Regions from separate parts of the Sideroxydans sp. CL21 genome, predicted to be linked through region 3. Evidence: predicted binding sites of a transcription regulator. Region 3 holds the regulator's gene; each other region holds the start of a gene.
What was found. The regulator sigma-54, encoded in region 3, starts transcription at its own class of promoters, with help from an activator protein. The targets are predictions, from matches to a motif close to TGGCACNNTTCCTGCT.

Region 1 (3,130 bases), 2.3 Mb from region 3:
GACAAATTGAAGCGGACTGAGCCACTTTTACTCTCTGGCGGATCGGAGGAGGAAATTACTGAAAGACTTCAGACGCTATTGAACGAACGCAGATCGGGGCGTCGCCTTGCATCGTGGCTGCAGGATTTCGAAACCGTCGAAAGGGGGGCAAGCCAGCGAACTGCTGATGGGCGTATAGGCAAAAAGCCGGATATGGTTTTCCGACCGCCAGCCTATGACTCTGTGGTCAATACGACCCGATGGGGATGGTTCGTCGAATGCAAGATTGTCGATGGTGCGGCTTCTGTTACAGCTTATCGGGACAATGGCGTGTATCGATTTGCATCTGGTGAATACGCGGCATGGATGGCAAGCGGCGCGATGTTGGGATATGTTCGTGATGGGGCGAAACCCGTGCCGACACTGGATGGGCCTTTAAAAGGAAAGGTTGGCACGAAGTGGCATAACCTGGGGCCTGATTCGAGTCAAAGTACCAGCGAGCATGATCGCTCAGGCTTGGTTAATAAGTGCATTGATATAACGCTTACGCATATATGGCTTCCTGCTAAGTAGTTTTCATATTTCGAACTGTGGTGATGCGTTGCGTGAAAGGTGGCGCCAAGTTTGATGTGTATTATTGGATAGCGCTGAAAGGGCAAGCGAGTCTGAATTTAATTCAGTATGCCGCAATATTAACCTCATACAACCCGCCAATCACCGTAAATTCATCCTCCCCTTGCAACATCCCCGGCAGCAATCTCGTATAGCAAAACACTTTGGCAAGCGGCACTTGCGCGGAGAGCAGGTAGTCGCCGAACTCGTCAGCGCGTTCGCGGCTGGCAGTGAATGAGCTCAGGCTATTAAAGAGCACTACGCGACCTTTCTCATCCAGCGCGGATAATGTCTCGTAGTCGTCTACGCGGTTCACGCCGCGATACAGGGTGAGATGGGTCTCGCCGGGATGCTGTCGCGCGAGTTCGTACTGACAATAGGTGTAGAGCAGGTCGAACTGCGACTCCAGCGCGTTGGTGCCGTACAGCGCGCTGGCGCGCATTTCCAGGTAATGCCGATACGCTTCGCCTGACAGGTTGCGTATATGTCCTCCATGATGGCGCGGCAGCAGACCGAAGCGCGATTCCACCCAGCCCTTCAAGGCAGCCCCTTCCCGCCCATCCGCATCGAAGCTCCAGCCGCGCACCATGCGCAAATAGTCTGCCTTTTGCCGCTTGTGCGTCGCTTGTGATGTGTAGCCCGCCTGTTCCGGTTCGTCGAGATAGAACGAAGCATTCATGTGCATGGTGAAGGCGTCGGCGCGGTCCGTGGCGTCGTCGATCTGATCCAGCAGTTTGAAAAGTCCGCGGTGGAATTGGGCGACACCGTCGAGTTCTAGCGCGACGGGCGAACGTTGAAAGGTGAGGCCGCCAAGGATGTCGGCGGGCAGGTTGCAGCGGTTGATCGGCAGGCGCGCCGAGCGCGGCAAAACCGGATTCCGGCTTGTAGCTACTCCTACAAAGGCATCTGTCTTGTTGTGTTGTACATCCACCAATGCTTGTAGGGTTGATTTATTTTTCTCTTGCATTTCATGAGGTTGGATGTCTGTGGCGGCGTGGCACGGAGCTTGCGATGTACTGGGTGCGAGCGACAGTTTTCAATCGCAATTTAAATTCTGAAACTCTTAGGAGACTAACATGGCTCTGCGTCAATGCGCAATTTACGGGAAGGGCGGTATCGGCAAATCGACTACCACCCAGAACCTGGTAGCTGCTCTTGCCGAATCCGGCAAGAAAGTAATGATCGTCGGCTGCGATCCCAAGGCGGACTCGACTCGTTTGATTCTGCACTCGAAGGCACAAAACTCCGTGATGGAACTGGCTGCCGAAGCCGGTAGCGTCGAGGATCTGGAACTGGAAGACGTGTTGTCGGTTGGTTTCGGCGGCATCAAGTGTGTTGAATCCGGTGGACCAGAGCCCGGCGTTGGTTGTGCCGGCCGCGGCGTCATCACCGCCATCAACTTCCTCGAAGAAGAAGGCGCGTATGACGAGGCACTCGACTTCGTTTTCTACGACGTGCTGGGTGACGTGGTGTGCGGCGGTTTCGCCATGCCGATTCGCGAAAACAAGGCGCAGGAGATCTACATCGTTTGCTCCGGCGAAATGATGGCGATGTATGCAGCCAACAACATTGCCAAGGGCATCGTGAAGTATGCGAACTCCGGCAGCGTGCGTCTGGCCGGCCTGATCTGCAACAGCCGCAACACCGACCGCGAAGATGAACTCATCATGGCGCTGGCTGGCAAGCTGGGTTCGCAGATGATCCACTTCATCCCGCGCGACAACGCTGTGCAGCACGCCGAGATCCGCCGCATGACCGTGATCGAATACGATCCTACACACAAACAGGCTGACGAGTATCGCGCACTGGCGAGAAAGATCGTGGAGAACAAGAAGTTCGTTATCCCGACCCCGATCACCATGGACGAGTTGGAAGCATTGTTGATGGAATTCGGCATCATGGAAGCAGAAGACGAATCCATCATCGGCAAGAAAGCGGCTGAACTGGCTGCTTAAGTTGTAGGTCGGGTTAGCCGAAAGGCGGTGCGCAGTTGTTGGGAGCTTTGCTCCCCTTACAAATACGGCCTACCCCTTGCGGGTATAACCCGACAGTCTCAAATGATGTTGGGTTACGCCCTGCGGGCTAACCCAACCTACATAACCTCTGACAGACTCCACATATTGGTGGGTCATTTAAGGAGAATGAAATGACTGCATTAACACGCGAAGAAACCGAAGCCCTGATCCAGGAGGTGCTTGAGGTTTATCCGGAGAAAGCAAAGAAGGACCGCGAGAAACACCTGGCGGTCAATGATCAATCCATCGAACAGTCCAAGAAGTGCATCACCTCCAACCGCAAATCGTTGCCGGGTGTGATGACCATTCGCGGTTGCGCCTACGCCGGTTCCAAAGGCGTGGTGTGGGGCCCGATCAAGGATATGATTCACATTTCTCACGGCCCGGTTGGCTGTGGTCAATATTCCCGTGCAGGTCGTCGTAACTACTACGTCGGCACCACAGGGATCAATACATTCGGCACGATGAACTTCACTTCCGATTTCCAGGAAAAAGACATCGTGTTCGGTGGCGATAAAAAGCTG
Region 2 (3,130 bases), 2.3 Mb from region 3:
TATGTCAGCCACGCCATGGATGAAGTGGCGCGACTGGCCGACCATCTGGTGCTGCTCGATCAGGGGCGCGTGATTGCCAGCGGGGCGCTAGGCGATATGCTGGCACGGCTCGATCTGCCCACTGCGCATTTCGACGACGCAGGCGCGGTGATCGAGGCGGTGGTGGTGCAGCACGATGAAACCTATCACCTGACGCGGCTGGATTTTTCCGGCGGCAGCCTGTGGGTGGGGCAAGAGCAGCAGCCATTCGGCAGCAAAGTGCGGGCCCGCGTGCTGGCACGCGATGTCAGTATCGCCACGCAACAGCCGCACGGCTCCAGCATCACCAATATCCTGCATGCTCGCATTGCGGAGATTCGCGACGAAGGGCCGGACAAGGTGATCGTACGCCTGGCGGTTGGCGAGTCGCATGTACTGCTGTCGCGCATCACGCGCCGCTCGCGCGACCTGCTCAAGCTTTCAGTCGGGATGGATGTGTTCGCCCAGGTGAAGAGCGTGGCGTTGATGGCGTAATGAGGAGGTGAACAGGACATGAACTATCTGGCATTGACGGATGAAGAACTGGCGTACTTGCTGTATGACGATGTGCCTTGCGGCGATCTCACAACAGAGACATTGGGCATAGCACAGCAGACGGCGCGTCTGGAATTCCGTGCGCGGCAGGAAATGGTGGTATGCGCCATCGAAGAAGCTGCGCGCTTGTTCACTTTGAGCGGTGCGAAAGCCGATGTGCATGTGCATTCCGGGCGGCATGCAGGCAAAGATGAGCTGTTGCTTGAAGCGCAGGGCAATGCGCAGATTCTGCATCGGGTATGGAAAACGGCACAGGTGCTGGTGGAGTGGGCGAGCGGTATCAGTACGGCCAGCGCCGCCATCGTAATTGCCGCATCGCCTGTTGCAGTGGCATGTACTCGCAAGAACGTGCCCGGCACCAAGGCACTGTCGGTCAAGGCGGTACGCGCCGGAGGAGCGACCATGCACCGCCTCGGGTTGTCGGAATCGATGCTGCTGTTCCCGGAACATCGCATGTACCTTGATGAAACGCCCGCAGCCACTGTGGCGCGGATCAAGCGCGCAGAGCCGGAAAGAAAGCTGGTCGTGGAAGTCGTCACCGTCGAGGAGGCGGTCGTCTGGGCCACAGCCGGTGCAGAGGTGTTGCAGCTGGAAAAATTTGTGCCGGAATCCGTTGCCGAATGCCGCGGCACGCTGGATCGGGCCGGGCTTAAGCCGGTACTTGCGGTGGCAGGCGGCATCCGGGCCGACAACGCCGCGGCCTATGTGCGAGCCGGTGCAGACTTGCTGGTGACGTCTTCACCTTACACTGCACCGCCCAAGGATGTGCAGGTGCGCTTTTTCAAAGTGACGCCATGATTGCGATTGACTTTGCAACAGAGGATGACCTGCCGCAACTTGCCGATCTGCTCGCCGAGTTGTTCACACTGGAAAGCGATTTTCAGCCAGACCGCGACAGGCAGCTGCGCGCCCTGCGCCTGATACTTGGCGAACCGGCATTGGGCAGATTGTTTGTGCTGCGCGTTGACGACAAGGTGGCGGGCATTGCGAATGCACTGCTTACCGTCAGTACGGCGGAAGGGGGACGCGTCCTGTTGCTGGAAGATGTGATCGTGCGCAGCGAACATCGCGGCGGCGGGCTGGGACGTCGGCTGGTCGAGCATGTGCTGGCTTGGGCGCAGGAGCAAGGCATGACGCGCGTCACCCTGCTGGCGGACCGCGACAATCATGCTGCATTGGATTTCTACCGCAGGCTGGGATTCGAACATTCGAACATGCGGGTGTTGCGCAAACCGCTGGCCTGAAATACATCGTTTTGTAGCAATCGTTACAAAAACTTCCCATCCTCTTCTTTTTGAATCTACTTCCATTTCCCGTCCTTGCTGGGTTTGCAGCCTATTTCACCTGCTGGCACAATGGTTGCTCATCTCCATCACAGGTTTATTGCGGAGCGACAATTGAAAGTCTTGAACATGTCGGAACGTCATTCTGAGGTGTCGCCGTTGATCGATGTCATGCGCGCCGACTGCTCGGTATGTCCCCATCGGGTATTGTTGGCGGAAGGTAAATGTGTCCCCGGGGACATCTGCCTGACTGCACAGAGCGGTCGGCAGATCGACCGCTTCCTGCGGCGCAATCCGCAGATTGCACAGGGTTATCTGGCTGATGGATTCTGGGAACGCCGTGCCATCGCTGCACGCTATGCGCCGCTGGAACTGATGCGGCAGATGCCGCGCGACGTGGACGAAGTGGTGCGCCGTGTGGTGGCGAGCCGCTTGCCGATCGATGAGCTGGACGACTACCTGCACGACACCGACCGCGAAGTGCGCATGACGGTGGCCGAGCGCATCGCGCCGGAGCGCCTGACCGCTTTTATCGGTGACGAGGATTATCTGGTGCGCTTGCAGGCGGCGAAGCGCCTGCCGCACGGGCAGTTGCGGCGCATGGTGGGTGACGAGGACAGGGAAGTGCGCAAGGAAGTGGCGCGGCGCTTGCCGTCGTTTGCCTTGGGCATGATGGCCAAAGACGAGGATGCGGAAGTGCGGCGTATCGCCGCGGCGCGGATGTTGCCGGCCGATGCGGCAAAGATGCTGGCAGACAGCGATTGGGTCGTGCGTCTGGAAGCGGCGCAGCTCGCGCCTCTTGAAAACATTGCCGGACTGGTGGACGATGACGAGCCGGATGTGCGCGCTGTCGTGCGCCAGCGATTGAATGAAGTGCGCTTCTAGAAATTCAAAGTTCTAAGCAAGACAAGGCGCGAGCAACAAATTGCGACGCAGCATATGCGGCCATGACACGGTGCGGCAAGGCCGTCTGGTGCGGGAATGACCGCCAGCGCCATCTCCCGCAAGCTGCTGCTTCGCAGTAACGTGTCGATGGCACATATGTGAGGAGTAATTTTTGTGAGTAACGTCGTATTGCGACGAAGCGGGGTAAGCAGGCAATCCGCGAAGCGGATGCTCGCAAATTTGGATTTATAGAAGTGCGCTGTATTTTTGCCTGGAGATTATGAATGAGTATCTATACGCTTGACGAAACCACTTTGCGCAACCTGGCGGAAGAGATCGAAGCCATCCCGCCGCGACCGCATCACAGCACACTGCTGGAGATCGCCAAT
Region 3 (3,130 bases):
GTCGTCGTCGATGACGTCAAGCAAGTCAGCGTGTTCGAGGGCGAAGTCGAACTCACCCAGGGAACGATCCGCATCCGGGCGGAAAAAGTCGTCGTGACGCAGGACAAACTGGGCTTCAAGCATTGCACCGCCACCGGACACCTCGCCAATTTCCGCCAGAAACAGGAAGGCACGGATCAGTACATGGAAGGTTACGGTGAACGAATCGTGTACGATACCCGTGCCGAGGTTGTCGATTTCTACGTGCACGCCCGCGTCAAGCGCGAACTGGACGATGTGCAGGGAGACCACATCGAGTACAGTACCCGTACCGAGGTGTTCAAGGTGTTTGGCGATCCCGCTCATGCCAACGACCCGAACAAGGGCCGCGTGCATGCGGTGATCCAGCCAAAAGCCGAAGAGAGCCCCGACAAACCCGCGCCCAAGAATGCGCCGCTCACCATCGAATCCAGCCCGACATTGACCAACGAAAAACCATGAGTGAACTCAGAACCGTCTCGCTGAACAAGCGCTATCGCGCCCGCACTGTAGTGCATGATGTATCGCTGTCCGTAAAAAGCGGCGAAGTGGTCGGGTTGCTGGGACCAAACGGTGCGGGCAAGACCACCAGCTTCTACATGATCGTCGGCCTGGTCGCTGCGGACGGCGGCGAGATATTCATCGACGACCAGGAAATCACGCACCTCCCCATCCATCGTCGCGCGCGCCTCGGTCTGGCCTATCTGCCGCAGGAAGCCTCCATTTTCCGCCGCCTGACCGTGACCGAAAACATCCGGGCCGTGCTGGAGTTGCAGGGTTATGCCGATGCCGAGATGGACCTGCGGCTGGAAGCGTTGCTGAACGATCTGCACATTACCCATATCCGCGACAATCCGGCCATCAGCCTGTCCGGCGGCGAACGGCGGCGGGTGGAAATCGCCCGTTCGCTGGCAACCGACCCGCGCTTCATCCTGCTCGACGAACCTTTCGCCGGGGTCGATCCCATCGCCGTGATCGACATCCAGAAGATCATCCGTTTCCTCAAGGAACGCGGTATCGGCGTACTCATTACGGACCATAACGTGCGCGAGACGCTGGGTATCTGCGACCGCGCTTACATTATCAACGCCGGTTCGGTAATGGCGGAGGGCAATCCCGACGAAATCATCTATAATGAGGGCGTGAGGAAGGTGTATTTGGGCGAACACTTCAAGCTGTAAAGATCAGGATAAAACCGCCACTCACCGAATAGCCACGATGAAACACTCTCTCCAACTCAGGCAATCCCAACAACTGATGCTCACGCCCCAGTTGCAGCAGGCCATCAAGCTGCTGCAACTTTCGACGCTGGAGATCAATCAGGAGACTGCGCGCCTGCTGGACGAGAATCCCTTCCTTGAGCGCGAGGACGACAGTACCAACCAGACCTATAGCGGCAACAGCAGCTCCGACATCCCCGCCCCTTCCGGCAGTACCGAAACGAGCAGCGCCCCTGCCGAAGCTGAATCACGCAAAGACGACGGCAACGAATGGCCCGAACCTACGTTCTCTTCATCGTCATCCTCGTCCGGCCCTGACGACGAGGACGACGGCTATTCCGAAGTCGCCGCCGAGAAACCCAGCATGCGTGAGCACTTGCTCTGGGAATTGAACATGAGCCAGATGGATCCGCGCGACAAGAAGATCATCGGACTACTCATCGACGCGCTGGACGAAAATGCCTACCTGTCGCAACCGTTGGAAGAAATTTTCGAACTGCTGCCGCCCGAACTGGACATTTCGCTGGACGATCTGGAAACGGCTCTGGTGCAGTTGCAATATCTGGATGCACCCGGTATCGGCGCACGCAACCTGAGCGAATGCCTGGCATTGCAACTGCGTGCCATGCCGGAAGATATACCGGGCCGCGATCTGGCATTGGCCATTGTCAGCGATCATCTGGACTTGCTGGCCGCGCGGGATTTCAGCAAATTGAAAAAGGCCCTGCGCTGCGACGATGACGCCTTGCGCTGCGCACAGGATCTGATCGTGCATCTGCAACCCAAACCCGGTTCGGCCTTCGAGCATCGTGCTGCGGACTATGTGGTGCCGGACGTACTGGTGGAACGCCACGGCGGCATCTGGCGCGCACGTTTGAATCCGGAAGCCATGCCGCGCCTGCGCATCAATCAGGTGTATGCCAACATCCTGCAACAGCGCAACGAGAAGAACGCGCAGGAAATGGCCGGGCAACTGCAGGAAGCGCGCTGGTTCATCAAAAACCTGCAGCAACGTTTCGAAACTATTTTGCGCGTATCGCAGGCCATCGTCGAAAGGCAGCGCCAGTTCTTCGAGCACGGTGACATCGCCATGCGCCCGCTGGTGCTGCGCGAGATCGCCGAACAACTCGAACTGCATGAATCCACCATTTCGCGCGTGACTACACAGAAGTTCATGCTCACCCCGCGCGGCATCTACGAATTCAAATACTTCTTCGGCAGCGGCCTTGCCACCGAAGCGGGCGGTGCGTGCTCATCCACCGCCATCCGTGCACTGATCAAGCAATTGGTCAGCGAGGAAGACGGGAAACACCCGCTCACCGACAGTCGCATGTCAGAAATCCTGGCACAGCAGGGCATTCTAGTCGCCCGCCGTACCGTGGCAAAATACCGCGAGGGGATGAACATCCTTCCGGTAAATCTTCGTAAATCACTCTAACCAAAAGGAGCAGGCCATGAACCTCAACCTCACAGGACGTCACCTCGAAATCACGCCGGCCATCCGCGAACATGTGCTCAGCAAACTGGACAAGGTCAAACGCCATTTCGACAACGTGATCGACATCAACGTGATCCTGTCTGTGGACAAGCTGGTGCAGAAAGCCGAAGCCAACGTCCATGTTTCCGGCAAAGCCATCTTCGCCGAAACCGAGGACAGCAACCTGTATGTGGCCATAGACGCACTGGTCGATTCGCTGGACCGCCAGGTGTTGAAACACAAGGAAAAGTACACCGCGCGTCGCCATGACGAAACCGGCAAGCAAAGCGCAGCAGACTGAAGCGATGCGGGGCAACCAGAAGTGGTTGCCCCGTTTTCTTGTTATGGTGAAATAGTATGAGCCTGATCAGCAAAATTCTAACCCCTGAATGTGTCCTGCTGGACAACGAGTCCA
Region 4 (3,130 bases), 1.2 Mb from region 3:
GACAGATCTGCTGCCGGACAGATCACCTCCATCGCCGAAACACGATAATCGGGTAAAAAAGCCAACCTTAACAATCCCTTGGTGGCCGGATCGTGATTGACGACATCTGCCACCGCCGTCACCAGGCGAATGATGCGCTTTGCCATGATGTAACCGGGTGCGGCCTTGCCGCCGATCAACACGCAACGCGAAGTCCAGTTTGCGACGTCGCCGCGTTTGATGCGGTCATACAGGTGAATGACATGCAGCACATTGAGCAATTGGCGCTTGTATTCGTGAATACGCTTCACCTGCACATCGAACATCGCGGCAGGATCGAATTCGACTCCGCAATCGGACGCGACCATCTCTGCGAGGCGCTGCTTGTTGGACTGTTTTACCTTGTGCCACTCGGTGCGGAACTTTTTATCACCGGCAAACCCCTTCAACGCCGTCAACTTGGTCAGGTCAGTGCGCCATGCATCGCCGATACTGCGGTCAATCAGGCTGCTCAACAAAGGATTGCTTGATGCCATCCAGCGGCGCGGTGTCACACCGTTGGTCTTGTTGTTGAACTTACTCGGCCAAAGCTCGAAAAAATCATGGAACAGATGCTGTTGCAATAGCTGCGAATGCAGCGCCGCGACGCCATTAACCGAGTGGCACGCCACCACGGCCAGGTAAGCCATGCGTATCTGCGGTGTTCCAGTTTCATCGATGATGGACATGCGGCGCTCACGATCAATGTCGCCCGGCCAGCGCATCGAGACTTCCCGGGTAAAGCGCGCGTTGATTTCGCGAATAATATCCAGCAATCGCGGCAGCAAACGTCCGAACATGCTCACTGCCCAGCGCTCCAGCGCTTCCGGCAGCAAAGTATGGTTGGTATAGGCCATGGTATTCGACGTGATCTCCCATGCCTCATCCCAACCCAGGCCATGCTCATCCATCAGCAAGCGCATCAATTCCGGTACGGCACAGGTCGGATGGGTATCGTTCAGCTGGAAGCAATTTTTCGCGGCAAAGCCGGAAAAATTCTGACCATGTTTATGGACCCACTTCCGCAACACATCCTGCAGGCTCGCCGATGCCAGGAAGTACTGCTGGCGCAAGCGCAATTCCTTGCCGTTTTCGCTGGCATCGTTCGGGTATAGCACCATGGTGATATGCTCAGCCGCGTTCTTGGCCGCGACGGCCTCGGTGTAGCTGCCGGCATTGAACTCGTCCAGATCGAACTCTTCGGTCGCGGTTGCTTTCCACAAGCGCAAGGTATTCACCGTACCGTTGCCATATCCTGGTATCGGCATGTCGAAAGGCACAGCCAGCACGTCCTGGGTGTCGACCCAGCGCGCAAGCGTGTTTCCGGCCGCATCAATGTAGAAATCGCTGCGCCCGCCGAACTTGACCCTGACCGCATATTCCGGACGCTCGATCTCCCAGGGATTGCCATTGCGCAGCCAGTGATCCGGCTCCTCCAGCTGGTGCCCATGATCGATCTTTTGACGGAACATGCCATACTCGTAACGAATGCCGTATCCCGTCACCGGCAATTGCAGCGTCGCACAGCTATCCAGGAAGCACGCCGCCAATCGACCCAGGCCGCCATTACCCAAACCGGCATCGCTCTCCAGTTCCTGCACCTCTTCCATGTCCAGGCCCAGATTGCGCATCGCCTCCGCACCGGCCCCCTGCAGATCCATGTTCAACAGCGCGTTGCCCAAAGCCCGCCCCATCAGGAACTCCAGTGACAGGTAATACGCCTGTTTGCAATCGGACTCGTTGTAAGCGCGCTGGGTTCGCCGCCAACGCTCCACCAGCCGGTCTCTCAATACCAACGCGCAGGAGGAATACACATGGTGCGACGACACACTTGCACTATCCCAGCCGAGTGTGTGATTGAAGTAGCGGCAGAAATCTTCTTCCAGCCCGATTGCATTCATACCCAGGGGTGGTATTTTCAGCGTGTTCGGATGTTTGGCGAGAAACGGCTTGTTGACAGTATTCATTTCATTTCCAAATTTAAAATTTTAAAGATTAGTTGCTGGAAATCTGCAGCAACATTGATGCCAAGTTTCAGTCTGTCAGTCAAGAATTCCGAACGTACTTTCATGAAGGTCAACCATGCATAGGCAACAACCCGGACTCATCCTTTCCGGAACGGCTACGGCACCAACACGGTGCAGCTGGCACCGACCGGCACCAACTTGCCTCGTTACGCCATTTCCCTCCAAAAACTCAATCATGTCATAGCAAGCGATCCGCCACCCATATGCGGATATGGAAAGCGATTTAAAATGCTGGATGTAGATCGGGTAAACGCGGGGAAAAGCCATAACAGCATGAATAAATCACATGCGCCACATGGGTAAGTTTCCCCACAAACGTGAACGAATACCAACACTGCAACAACGAAATCGCTTTAGTCATGCTCAGCCACTTCAACTAATTTCAAACCACTTCGGAACGGCGCATGGTCCCGCCCATCGCAGGTGCGCCGCTGCCTACGCTGAGTACGTGTTGCAGTTCCTCCGGTGCCCTGAGCTTGAGCAAGTGGTACAAGTTGGAAAGGTTGCGCCTGAACAAGCTGTCGAACGACGCAACGCTCAGCGCCGAATTGTAATCACCGAACCACCAGAACCAATCCGAACCTTCGCAATCTGCAAGCTGTTCGGTGGCCAGGCGCATTTCCTCTTCATTTAGCCGTCCGCTCGCCATGACAATGTCGTAACTGCGTTTTGCATCGCACAGCAGATCCCAACCGCGATTTTTGTCGGGAGAACCGATCCAGGTGCTGAATGTGCCGTATACCCAGCTGCCCGCCACCAGCTGCTGCAATTTGCTCGGCGTCACACACGCATCCTGTCCGTCCAGACCCCGCACACATTCATGAAAAGTGGTGGTGCGGATATCCGGATGGTTTTCCAGTTTGGCATACAATTCGGACAGGAAGTAATAGGCGTTGTAAGGATAATATTCCCATGCGTTTTCGCCATCCAGGATCACCGTGACCACGGGATCATCCGCGCCGGGTGAGTTGCGCAATATCTCCTCCAGTTGATGGACGAAATCGGCGGCGGCATCGTCGCCCTTCCACTTCGCGTATTCGAAGCCGACCTTGTCAGACAGGTGGTCATCGCGGAAGAAACAATAG

Region 1: the regulator sigma-54 is predicted to act here: its motif matches at 1,587-1,602, upstream of nifH (nitrogenase iron protein).
Region 2: the regulator sigma-54 is predicted to act here: its motif matches at 1,922-1,937, upstream of QOY30_RS12685 (4Fe4S-binding leucine-rich repeat protein).
Region 4: the regulator sigma-54 is predicted to act here: its motif matches at 2,033-2,048, upstream of QOY30_RS07615 (glycogen/starch/alpha-glucan phosphorylase).

Annotation. Positions count from the first base shown of each region.
Region 1 covers NZ_LR699166.1:2,735,306-2,738,435, reverse strand. Annotated here, with positions in the region: gene QOY30_RS12825 (hypothetical protein) at 1-552, shown strand, start outside; gene QOY30_RS12820 (NAD(+)--dinitrogen-reductase ADP-D-ribosyltransferase) at 656-1,558, opposite strand; gene nifH (nitrogenase iron protein) at 1,668-2,546, shown strand; gene nifD (nitrogenase molybdenum-iron protein alpha chain) at 2,738-3,130, shown strand, end outside.
Region 2 covers NZ_LR699166.1:2,713,055-2,716,184, reverse strand. Annotated here, with positions in the region: gene modC (molybdenum ABC transporter ATP-binding protein) at 1-513, shown strand, start outside; gene modD (ModD protein) at 532-1,371, shown strand; gene QOY30_RS12690 (GNAT family N-acetyltransferase) at 1,368-1,817, shown strand; gene QOY30_RS12685 (4Fe4S-binding leucine-rich repeat protein) at 1,971-2,741, shown strand; gene QOY30_RS12680 (hypothetical protein) at 3,026-3,130, shown strand, end outside.
Region 3 covers NZ_LR699166.1:437,776-440,905, reverse strand. Annotated here, with positions in the region: gene lptA (lipopolysaccharide transport periplasmic protein LptA) at 1-480, shown strand, start outside; gene lptB (LPS export ABC transporter ATP-binding protein) at 477-1,199, shown strand; gene QOY30_RS02185 (RNA polymerase factor sigma-54) at 1,237-2,676, shown strand; gene hpf (ribosome hibernation-promoting factor, HPF/YfiA family) at 2,693-3,016, shown strand; gene QOY30_RS02175 (PTS sugar transporter subunit IIA) at 3,073-3,130, shown strand, end outside.
Region 4 covers NZ_LR699166.1:1,635,113-1,638,242, reverse strand. Annotated here, with positions in the region: gene QOY30_RS07615 (glycogen/starch/alpha-glucan phosphorylase) at 1-1,985, opposite strand, end outside; gene QOY30_RS07610 (glycoside hydrolase family 57 protein) at 2,428-3,130, opposite strand, start outside.